DNA from 2 places in the Arthrobacter sp. Y3223065 genome. Region 1 is predicted to be linked to the other one. Evidence: riboswitches for the same ligand, from Rfam matches in the RefSeq annotation. Region 1 holds a riboswitch; the other holds the start of a gene.
The links. A riboswitch is a leader RNA that binds a small molecule or an ion and turns the genes downstream of it on or off. The one in region 1 is predicted to bind glycine.
Positions count from the first base shown of each region.

Region 2: linked by a shared signal. The riboswitch ahead of AC5RUK_RS13745 (glycine dehydrogenase (aminomethyl-transferring)) and the one ahead of gcvP (aminomethyl-transferring glycine dehydrogenase) in region 1 are both predicted to bind glycine.

Region 1 is NZ_JBNHGC010000002.1:54,735-60,632, reverse strand. It holds gene gcvT (glycine cleavage system aminomethyltransferase GcvT) at 1-33, opposite strand, end outside; gene gcvP (aminomethyl-transferring glycine dehydrogenase) at 49-2,928, opposite strand; glycine riboswitch at 3,100-3,199, opposite strand; gene AC5RUK_RS05155 (mycothiol transferase) at 3,301-3,813, opposite strand; gene AC5RUK_RS05150 (MFS transporter) at 3,913-5,412, opposite strand; gene AC5RUK_RS05145 (GntR family transcriptional regulator) at 5,470-5,898, opposite strand, start outside.
Region 2 is NZ_JBNHGC010000005.1:93,691-99,588, reverse strand. It holds gene AC5RUK_RS13755 (zinc metalloprotease) at 1-1,303, opposite strand, end outside; gene AC5RUK_RS13750 (peptidoglycan-binding protein) at 1,317-2,078, opposite strand; glycine riboswitch at 2,382-2,483, shown strand; partial or broken gene AC5RUK_RS13745 (glycine dehydrogenase (aminomethyl-transferring)) at 2,632-3,029, shown strand; gene gcvH (glycine cleavage system protein GcvH) at 3,076-3,462, shown strand; gene glyA (serine hydroxymethyltransferase) at 3,471-4,784, shown strand; gene AC5RUK_RS13730 (L-serine ammonia-lyase) at 4,793-5,898, shown strand, end outside.

The sequences.
Region 1 (5,898 bases):
GTGACGGGGCATGGTGGTGGTCTCGGTAGTCATGCGGTGCGGACCTCTCTAGTTCTCGAAGGCTTCGGGCGGCGGGCAGCTGCAGATCAGGTTGCGGTCGCCGCCGGCGCCGTCGATCCGTCCGACCGGGGCGAAGTATTTGTCCACTTGCAGGCCCGGTACCGGGAAGGCGGCCTGTTCGCGGGTGTACGGGCGGTCCCAGTCGGAGCTGACCACGGCCGCGGCGGTGTGCGGCGCCAGACGCAGCGGGCTGGCGTCGAGCGGGAAGTCGCCGTCGATCACCTGGTCTATTTCGCCCTTGATCGCGATCATCGCGTCGATAAACCGCTCAATCTCCCCCAGGTCCTCGGACTCGGTCGGCTCCACCATCAGGGTGCCGGCCACCGGGAAGGACAGCGTGGGTGCGTGGAAGCCATAGTCGATCAGGCGCTTGGCCACGTCCTCGGCGGTCACCCCCGACTTGGCGGTGAGTTCGCGCAGGTCCAGGATGCACTCGTGCGCGACCAGCCCGTCGTTGCCGGTGTAGAGCACCGGGAAGTGCTCGTTCAGCCGGGCGGCGACGTAGTTGGCGGCCAGCAGGGCGCTCTTCGTGGCCTCGGTCAGGCCCTCGGCGCCCATCATGGCCACGTAGGCCCAGGAGATCGGCAGCACGCCGGCCGAGCCGTACTCGGTGGCCGAGACCGGCACGCCCTTGCCTTCGTGTTCGGCCAGCGCGGCGTTGCCCGGCAGGAACGGCACCAGGTGTTCGGCCACCGCGACCGGCCCGACGCCGGGGCCGCCGCCGCCGTGCGGGATGCAGAAGGTCTTGTGCAGGTTCAGGTGGGAGACGTCGCCGCCGAACTTGCCCGGCTGGGCGAGTCCGACCAGCGCGTTGAGGTTGGCCCCGTCGATGTAGACCTGGCCGCCGGCTGCGTGGACCGCCTCGCAGACGTCGCGCACGTCGGCGTCGTACACACCGTGCGTCGACGGGTAGGTGATCATGATGGCCGAAAGCGCGTCCGCGTGCTGGTCGATCTTCGCGCGCAGGTCGGCGTGGTCGATGGTGCCGTCCGGTGCCGTGGCGACCACTACAACCTTCATGCCGGCCAGCACGGCCGAGGCCGCGTTGGTGCCGTGCGCTGAGGCGGGGATCAGGCAGACGTCGCGCTTGTCGTCGCCGTTGGCCAGGTGGTAGCGGCGGATGGCGAGCAGCCCGGCGTATTCGCCCTGCGAACCGGCGTTGGGCTGGATGGAGACGCCGGCATAGCCGGTGATGGCCGCGAGGCGTTCCTCCAGATCGGTAATCAGTTCGCGCCAGCCGGCGGTCTGGCTGGCCGGGGCGAACGGGTGGATGGAGGCGAATCCCGGCCAGGTCATCGCTTCCATTTCCGCGGTCGCGTTCAGCTTCATGGTGCACGAACCCAGCGGGATCATGGTCCGGTCCAGCGCCAGGTCGCGGTCGGACAGCCGGCGCAGGTAGCGCAGCATCTGGGTCTCGGAGCGGTGGCTGTGGAACACCGGATGGTCCAGGTAGGACGAGCTGCGCAGCAGGTCCTCCGGCAGTTCGAAGCCGGCGTTCCCGGCCGTTTCCGCCGTCTTGCCGGCGGCGTCCTCCACACCGAAGGCCTCCGCGACCAGGGCGAGGTGCTCCGCCGTCGTGGTTTCGTCGGCGGAAATCCCCACGTGGTCCGCGTCAATGCGGCGCAGGTTCACGCCCTTGGCCTCGGCGGCGGCGGCGATCTCCGCGGCCTTGCCGGGAGCCTTCACCGTGAGGGTGTCGAAGAACTGGTCGGCCACCAGCGAGTAGCCGGCGCCGGTGAGCACGCCGGCCAGGGTGCGGGCGGCCTCGTTGGCGTGCTGCGCAATTGCCTTCAGCCCCTCGGGGCCGTGGTAGACGGCGTACATGCTGGCAACGACGGCCAGCAGGGCCTGCGCGGTGCAGATGTTGGAGGTGGCCTTCTCGCGGCGGATGTGCTGCTCGCGGGTCTGCAGGGCCAGGCGGTAGGCGGGCCGGCCGGCGTCGTCCTTGGACACGCCCACCAGGCGGCCGGGCAGCGAGCGCTCCAGCCCCTTGCGCACGGCCATGTAGGCGGCGTGCGGTCCGCCGAAGAAGAGCGGCACGCCGAAACGCTGGGTGTTGCCGACCGCGATGTCCGCGCCCTGCTCGCCCGGCGGGGTGATCAGGGTCAGGGCCAGCAGGTCGGCGGCCACGGTGACCAGGGCGCCGCGCTCCTTGGCCTGCGCGATCACCGGAGCGTGGTCGAACACGCGGCCGGAGGCTCCCGGCTGCTGCAGCACGATGCCCGAGATGTCGCCGTCGGGCAGGCCGGCGGAGAGGTCGGCAACCACTACGTCGAAGTCCAGCGCCTTGGCCCGGCCCTTGACGACGGCGATGGTCTGCGGCAGCAGGTCCGCGTCCAGCACGGTCTTGCCGGCGGACTTGGACTTGTTGGACCGACGCATCAGCAGCACGGCTTCGGCCACTGCGGTGGCTTCGTCCAGCAGCGAGGCGTTGGCGATCGGGAGCGCCGTGAGGTCCTGGACCATGGTCTGGAAGTTCAGCAGCGCCTCCAACCGGCCCTGCGAGATTTCCGGCTGGTACGGGGTGTAGGCGGTGTACCAGGCCGGGTCCTCCACCACATTGCGGCGGATCACCGGCGGAGTGATGGTGTCGTAGTAGCCCTGGCCGATCATTTGCACGGCCGTCACGTTCTTCGCGGCGAGGGCGCGCAGGTCCGCCAGGACCTGGGACTCGCTGCGGGCGGCGGGCAGGGCCAGCGGTTCCTGCTGGCGGATGTCGGCGGGTACGGCCGCGTCCACCAGGTCGTCGATACTGCCGTAGCCCAACTGCTTGAGCATGGTTTCCGCGTCGTTACGGCGCGGACCGATGTGGCGGTCGGTGAAGGTGGCGCTGCCGGGCCGGGTAGCGAGGTTGGACTTAGCCGTCATTTGAGGAACTCCAGTAATCCCCGGCAGGGCGGACCATGCCGGTAGTGAAGGGTTCCTCCCCGCTCTGTGACTGAACCTGAGAGATTCCGCAGTCGTCGGCCCGTGGGGCCGCCTCCTGCTTGCACCGTCGGTGAGCCGGTCCTGAACGGTCCGGCTGCTTTCCAGAGTTGCCTCTCCGCGGCGGTACAGGGGCCTGAGAGATTCCTGGGGAGGTATTGCTCCTACGGCGCCTGCTGACTGGTACCCAGCAGGACTCTCCCGCCGCATGTCGAAGGCTGTATGCAGTTGTTTCTGACTCCTTGAATGGTAGTCCAGCGGCTGGCGGGCAACAAGGCGGCGACGGCCAAGGGCCCGGTTTAGCGGCCGCGGCCGCTAGGTTTTCCCGCGCGAAAGCATGCCCTTCACGTACGCGGCCTGCCCGACGTGCTCTAGGCAGTCGTCCAGGACGCTGACCAGCCGGACCCCCAGGCTGACGTGCGGGTCCCACCGGGTGTCCACGATCCGGTCCAGGTCATCCTCGGTCAATCCGGCCAGGTACTTCAGGGTGCCCGCATGGACGTCGTCGTAATAGCCGCGCAGCAGGTCGGCCGATTCGACCCGGACGGCCGCTACCTGCTCGGACGTGTGGCCGTAGCCATGGTCTTTCCGGGGCAGCGGCAGGTCGAACTGCTCCGCCCAACCGGTCAGCCAGTACTGGTCCGTGCCGGCGACATCGGCAATGTGGTCGTCCTGGATGCGCGTCAGATGCCAGAGGAGCCAGGCGATCGAGTTGCTGTCGCCGCCTGGCCGGGCGGCCAACTGTCCGGCGTCCAGCCCGTCCAGCACGGTGTGGACGCGTTCCTGGATCCTGCCGTAGGCATCGGCGAGCAGGTCATTGAACTTCATGGCGCCTCCTCGTAGTCGACTGGGCGCCAGCCTACCGCCTGGTGCCGCAGCGAGGAATGCGTGCCACGCGTGAGGCGTGGGGCCGTGCGTCGGCAGCCGCTACCGGTCCCGGGCCGAATCCTCCAGATAGCGGGGCCGCCCCACGATGACCAGGCCCACCGCCAGGATGAGCAACGCAGCTCCCAGCAGGCCGAAGGAAGCACCCCAGCCGCCGCTGACGTCGCGCAGCAGCCCAAACATCAGCGGACCGGCGCAGGCGACGGCGTATCCGATCCCCTGCGCGAACCCGGAGAGCGCCCCCGCACCGGCCGTGGTGCGGGTCCGGAGGTTAACCAGCAGCAGCGCCATGGCGTAGGTGCCCTGGCCGAGCCCGGCCAAGGTGATCCACAGCCACGTGCCAAACGAGGGCGACAGCAGCAGCCCGGCGTATCCGGCCACATAAAAGCCGATAAACAGCAGGCCCAGGCCCAGCGGATTGCGCAGCCGCGCCGCGATCAGCGGCACCAACAGGCTGGTCGGCAGGCCCAAGATGGCGTAGTAGGCCAGCATGGTGCCGGCCGTCGGGGGCAGCATCCCGCTGTCCACCAACAACGGCGGCAACCATGTGAACATGGCAAACGTGTTGGACGAGGTCCCGGCGAACACCAGGGCCAGCCCCCAGGCGACCGGCGAGCGCCAGACGCGTACCGCCGTCGTTTCGGCCGAACCGGCCGCGGCTCCCGCCGCGGTGCCCGAGGCGTCCGCAGCGGGCGGTCCGCCGGTCCCCCCGGGGCCGGCCCCCATCCCGGAGCGGGGATCGGCGGGGCCACCTGCCGTCGCGGGACCAATGGCAGGCCCGGGCCCGGCCGCGTGCCGGGCGCTGCCGTCCTCCGGCGGGAGGATGTCCAACCCACCGGGGCGGTAGGGCTGCAGCACCAGGCGCGCGGTCCGACGGCGCCAATGTTCCGTCCATGCGGTCATCAGCCACGGCACGAGCGCGGCCACGCTCACGGCCGCCCACACTCCGATCGAGAACCGCCAGCCGGCAGCCTGCTCAAGCGGCACGGCAAGCAGCGGGCTGAACGCCGTGCTGACCGCCAGCAATGTCACGTAAAGCGCGGTGATCAGGCCGATCCGGTCCGGGAAATAGCGCTTCACCAGCGGCGGCAGCAGGATGTTGCCGATCCCGTAGCCCACCATGGTGAGGCCGGACAGGACCAGGAACGACGGCACATCGGAGACCATCGCACGGCCAAGTTGGCCGATCGCGGCCAGGCCCAGTGCCACGAGCAGCAGCGCTTCCAAGCCGATCCGGCGAATCAGCACCGGAACGGCGAACCCGGCGGCGGCGAAGGCTGCCGTGGGCAGCATGCCCAGCACACCGGTGGAGGCCGTGCCGAACGGCACATCCGCGGCAATATCCGCCAGCACCGGCGACACACCGGAGACGGCCAGCCGCAGGCTGAACGCGAGCAGCAGGACGCCGGCGAATACAGTCAGCCGGCCGGCAAACGGGGCGGGGCGCCGCTGGGCGGGGCGTGGCCCGGAGCGGGTCTCGGGACGCGGCGGGGAATCGGGGCTCGGTCGGGTATCGGCAGTCAGTCGTGCGGGCGAGGGCAAGGGTGGTCCATGGGTCGAAAGGCCGGGCGGGCGGCCGGGATCAAAACCGGCCGGGAATCACTTTATCCCGTCGCGGCCCGGCTGCCCGGCAGGCGGGCCAGGAACCTCCTGAGCCAGCCCTTCGGCGAGGATCCAGAATGTTTGCCGCAGCCGCTCCACTGCGGCCTCGGGCTGACCCCGCTGGAGATACTGCACGGTCTCGCACCAGCCGTCGGTCCAGAGAGGATAGGCGACGGCGTGTTGGACGAGGTGCAACCGGCCGAGCGAGCGGTCGAGCACATGCGTGTTCACGGCCCTCAGTTCCTGATGATCCGCCGCCCCCAGGATGACGGCCACCAGCCTGCCGATGGCGCGGTAGGAGGCCAGCATGTCCTCCCGGTTGATCGCCGCCCGCAGGTCCTCCGCCAGCGTGGCCATGGTGTCAATCTCGGCGGGCGACAACCGCGGGGCAGCCCGCTCGAACAGCGCGACCAGCACCACGCCCAT
Region 2 (5,898 bases), on a different contig from region 1:
CCCAGGCCGCCGTGCCAAGCTGGCGGGCCAGGCGCAGCAGGATGTAGGCAATCCCGAAAATGGGAAGCGCGACGGCGGTGATCGCCAGGACACGCACGGCCATGCCGGCGAAGTCACCGTCTGAACCGGCATCGGCCAACAGCCTTTGTTGGTCCATGATGCTGGCCCAGGCCGTCCCCAGGACCCGGGGAAGCGAGACCACCATCATGAAGAGGCAGAACAGGAGCAGCGGAACGGTGACCAGGACCCAGGCGGTCACGACGGCCCTGGCCCAGGGCCTGAGCAGCTTGGCTTCGGGATCGGACCACCGCCAGGGCAGCAGCCCCATCAGAGTGGGCTTGATCCGTTGGAACAGGTCGGGAACCCCGGTTGCGTCGGCGAGAATGTGGTAGCCGTCGAAGCGAACCAGGGGCAGCAGTTGGCGCACCATCTGCAGTATCTGGGTCACCACCACCAGCAGCAGCGCGTCGAAGCTGGTGAGCCACCAAGCGCCTATCGTGCCCACCACGACGATGGCGTTGAAATACAGGCCGCCCAGATCCGTGCGGAGCCGGCCGCCGCGTCCCAGCCGGTAGGAGTCCGTGACGTCGGTGTAGAAGGCGGGCCAGATCAGGTACAGGCCGACGCCCATGGCTCCCGGCGTTGCGCCGCCGCGGCGCGCCCCGGCGGCATGGCCGAATTCGTGGAAGCCGGCCGAGAGAAGGGTGATGGCGAAAACCAGGAGCAGCAACCCGGGGTTGGCGAAGGCTTGGTGCGTTGCCGAGCCGAGGCCCTTGACCATGAGCACCCACCAGCACGCCGCCAAAAAGGCCAAAGTCACGGGCAAGGCGATCAGCGGATGGAACAGTACGGCGAACGGAGCCGTCAGCTTCCGGGTCAGCGCGGGATCCGTGACCGTGTAGCGGAAGCGCATGCCCAGCAGCGGGCTGGCCTTTTTGACCTCGGGTTGTGAGCCGTCCGCGAGCCGCAGCAGGCCCAGCGGCAGCAGCTGTTTTTCGATCAGGGTCTGCACGTTTTCGGCAGTGATCAGCCTGCCGGACTTCCCGCTGGCATGTTCGGCAATTTGATCGAGGCTTCGAGAGCCGTCCACGCCCTCCAAAACCGCATAGAGCAGCGGCGTGAGCTGGAGCGTTTGCCCGTCCGCGCGCCGGACCAGCGCGGGCGGCTCCCGGTAGCCGGAACCCTGTGCCGGTCCGAGGAGCTGCACGCCGTCGGCCAGCGCCGGGACGTCAATCGAAGGCGGTGCAGCCGACCGGCCGCCGGGCAGCATGTCACTCGCGGCCGGCGGCCGGCTCGGACCCATGCTCGTTCAGGGACTATTGTTCGAGGTCGGACTGCTGGCCGGCGCTGGCCTCGGCGCTGCCGTCGATCTGCTGGTTGATGATGGCGTCCTGCTGCGCCACCGCGACGGCATTGCTGTCGACCGAGCCGATATTCGCCGCCACCGCGGCGTCAATCGGCGCGGCAACGTTGGCGTTGGCGGCCACGGCACCGTTGATCGGGGCGGCGATATCGGCGTCCGCGGCCAGATTGACGTTGACGTTGAGCAGGTTCCCGTCGAGGGTCGACCCAAGGCCTTCCGTGACCGATCCGGTGTCGGGCAGGGTGCCCTCCGGCAGCGTGCCGTCCGGCAGCAGCGCCGGTTCAGTGGCCTCCTGCCCGGTGGCGTTCTCCAGCGGAAGGCCGGAATCACCGGCGGCGGCCGTCCCGGCAGCGGAGCCGGCCGCTGTCCCGGCGTCGTCCACGGTGTCATTGCCCTGGTCGATGGTGCTGTCCTGCGTGGACTCGGCGGTCGCGTCCGCAGTGATGCCCTGGTCGATGATGACGCCCTGGTCGGACAGGGCCTGCGCCGTGGAGCCGGTCGAGAGGATGTTGGCCGAGGCGGCGGCATCGATGGGGGCCGCGACGTTGGCGTTCGCCGCGACGGCCAAGTCGATGGGCGCGGCCGCGTCGATGGCCAGGTCGAGATCGGCATTCAGATCCAGGATGGACGCGACTTCCTTGTCCGGCAGCGCCGTTCCGGTCTGGGATTCGAGTTCCTCCGGCGACAGCGGCGTGCGTCCCTCTTCGTTGCTCATCAAAATCTCCGTCTCCGGCGCAAGGCGCGCCTTCCGTTCCAACCCGTGGTCGAAACATGTCGATTCTTGTCAACGGCCGGGCGGTACCGGCCTGATCGTTTACGCTCCTCTTCAGCACATCAACGCAAAGCATACTGATGAATCCTTTTATTGTGTAGGCGCCGGTGCTGTTCCGGGCGCGCGGCGGCCGACGGGACGGGGCCTTGGATTGGCGACCGGACTGATGTTCGGCGACCGGATTTTGATGCACCGGGCGCTGTGTGTATCGTGTGAGGCGAATCACCCACAACTTAATGTGCCTTTCGAACCGTGGCGGGAGAGTCCTCTCCGCACACCATCCGGGCAGGCGCCGTAGGAGCAAATCCTCCCCAGGAATCTCTCAGGCCCATGTACCGCCGCGGCGAGGCAACTCTGGAAAGCAGCAAGGCAGCAGCCTGGCTCACCGACGGTGCAAGCGGAACACACTCCGCGGAATCTCTCAGGTCAAATACAGAGCGGGGAGGAACCCCAGTCCCAGCCGAGCCTTCGGGCCGGCCCGATCTTGGAGTTCCTCATGACGGTTCAACCATCTTCATCAAACTTTGCCGACCGGCATATCGGTGCCCGCCGCCAAGCGGACATCGACACCATGCTCAAGATGGTCGGCTACGACAGCATGGACGGCTTGGTGGACACTGCCGTTCCCCATCCATCCGCCAGGCGAGCGCCCTCGATCTCGATGACGCCCTGAGCGACACCGCCACGCCGCCGGTGAGCCGTCGCAATGTGGTGGAGTCCCCGGCCTGGTACACCGCGTACCCGCCCTACCAGCCCGAGATTTCGCAGCGCCGGCTGGAGGCGCTGCTGAACTTCCAGGCCATGATCCAGGACCTCACCGCCCTGCCCGCCGCCAATGCCTCCCTGCTGGACGAGGCCATGTCGGTCGCCGAAGCCGTGCGGTGGCGCCGGCAGTAATTCTTTCCCGCATTAACAGCACACTTCCCAGAAAGGCATCACAGTGAGCAAAGTCAACGCCGAACTACGATACTCCGCGGAGCACGAGTGGGTGGCCGCCGACGGATCCGGCCCGGCCAGGATCGGTGTCTCTGCCGTGGCAACCGAGGCGCTGGGCGACATCGTGTACGTGGATCTCCCCGAGGTCGGTACCGTCGTGACGGCCGGCGAGACCTGCGGTGAAATCGAGTCCACCAAGTCCGTTTCGGACCTCTACTCCCCGGTCACCGGCGAGGTCATCGAAGTCAACGGCGACGCCGTGGCCGACCCCGCCGTAATCAACGATGACCCCTACGGTTCCGGCTGGCTGTTCACTGTCCAGGTGTCGGAGGAAGGCCCGCTGCTCTCCGCCGAGGAGTACGCCTCCGCCAACGGTGGTGAAGTAGCGTGAGCGCGGCAATGGCGGCGGTCGCCAGCGCCAGCCTGAACGCGGACCTGGGCGTCCTGGATCCGGAAATCGCCGCCCAGATCGACAACGAGCTGCGCCGCCAGCAGTCCGGGCTGGAAATGATCGCCTCGGAGAACCACACGTCCGTCGCCGTCATGCAGGCCCAAGGCTCGGTGGTGACCAACAAGTACGCCGAGGGTTACCCGGGGCGCCGCTATTACGGCGGCTGCGATCACGTCGACGTGATCGAGCAGCTGGCCATTGACCGGGTCAAGGAGCTGTTCGGTGCCGGCTTCGCCAACGTCCAGCCGCACTCCGGCGCCCAGGCCAACGCCTCGGTGATGCACGCCCTGATCAAGCCCGGCGACACGATCCTGGGCCTGAACCTGGCCCACGGCGGGCACCTGACCCATGGCATGAAGATCAACGTCTCCGGCAGGCTGTACGACGTAGCCGCCTACGGCGTCTCCGAGGAGGACCACCGGGTCGACATGGCCGAGGTGGAGCGGCTGGCGCAGGAGCACAAGCCGCAGCTGATCATCGCCGGCTGGTCCGCCTACCCACGCCAGCTCGACTTCGCGGAGTTCCGCCGGATCGCGGACGCCGTCGGGGCGTACCTGATGGTGGACATGGCGCACATCGCCGGCCTGGTGGCGGCGGGCCTGCACGCCAGCCCGGTGCCGCACGCCCACGTGGTCACGTCCACCACGCACAAGACGCTGGCGGGTCCGCGCGGCGGCATCATCCTGACCAACGAGGCCGACATCGCCAAGAAGATCAATTCCGCGGTGTTCCCCGGCCAGCAGGGCGGGCCGCTTGAACATGTCATCGCGGGCAAGGCTGTGGCGTTCAAGATCGCCGCGTCCGAGGAATTCGCCGACCGCCAGCGGCGCACGCTGGCGGGCGCACGGATCCTGGCCGAGCGGCTGTCGCAGCAGGACGTCGCGGAGAAGGGCATCACGGTGCTGACCGGCGGCACCGACGTGCACCTGGTCTTGGTTGACCTGCGCAATTCCGAGCTGGACGGCCAGCAGGGCGAGGACCTGCTGGCGGCCATCGACATCACGGTGAACCGCAACGCGGTGCCGTTCGACCCGCGGCCGCCCATGGTCACCTCCGGCCTGCGCATCGGCACGCCGGCGCTGGCCACCCGAGGCTTCGGCGAAGAGGCGTTCCACCAGGTCGCGGACATCATCGCCGAAGCCCTCATTGCCGGGCCGGCCGCGGACCTGTCCGGCCTGAAGGCCCGGGTGGAGGCACTGGCCCAGGCGCATCCGCTCTACCCGGACCTGGCCCCGGTTTCCACACCAACCGAAGGTCGTTAAGGAGCATCATGGCTGTCGGCGTATTCGACCTCTTCACCGTGGGCATCGGTCCCTCCAGTTCCCACACCGTCGGTCCGATGCGGGCAGCCGCAGTCTTTGCCGGGGAACTGGTGTCAACGGGTGTACTGGACCGGGTCGCCGGGCTGCGGGTGGACCTGTACGGATCCCTCGCGGCTACGGGCCGCGGCCACGGCACCTTCACGGCGGTGATGCTCGGGCTGGAAGGCTTCCAGCCCGAGCAGATCCTGCCCGACGAAGTCGAATCCCGCCTGGCAGAGATGGCCTCGACCGGCGAGCTGCAGTTGTGCTCGCGGGTCGAGGGCTCGGCCGGCCTAATCCTGGACTACCGGGTTGAGGACATGGTGCAGCATCCGCTCACCGTGCTGCCCCGGCACACTAACGGGATGAAATTCCAGGTGACCGACGACGCCGGTGCTGTCCTTCACGAGGCGACGTTCTTCTCCGTGGGTGGCGGCTTCGTGGTCCGCGACGGCGAGGAAAGTGCGGCAGCGCGGGAACTGGACGCCTCCAAAGAGGGGCTCCCCTACCCCTTCCGGACGGCGGCGGAACTGCTGGAACACTGCCGCAACACCGGCCTGGGCATCAGCGACATCATGATGCTCAACGAGAAGGCCTCACGCTCCGAGGCGGACATCCGTGCCGGCCTGATCCACATCTGGCAGGTGATGGAGGAATGCAAGGACTCCGCCATCAAGCGCGAAGGTCTCTTGCCCGGGGGGCTCAACGTCCGCCGTCGGGCCCCCGCCTGGCATGAGCGGCTGCGCAAGGAAGACAAGGACCGGGACCACAAGTACTGGCAGGAATGGGTCAATCTCGTGGCCCTGGCCGTGAACGAAGAGAACGCTTCGGGGGGCCGCGTCGTCACCGCACCAACCAACGGAGCGGCGGGCATCATCCCCGCGGTCATGTTCTACGCCACGCACTACGCGCCGGGCATGGACAAGGCCACGCAGGCGGACAAGGAAGACGTCATCGTGAAGTTCCTGCTGGCGGCCGCCGCCGTCGGGGTCCTCTACAAGGAGCAGGCCTCCATCTCCGGCGCCGAGGTCGGCTGTCAGGGCGAGGTGGGTTCCGCGTCCTCCATGGCGGCAGC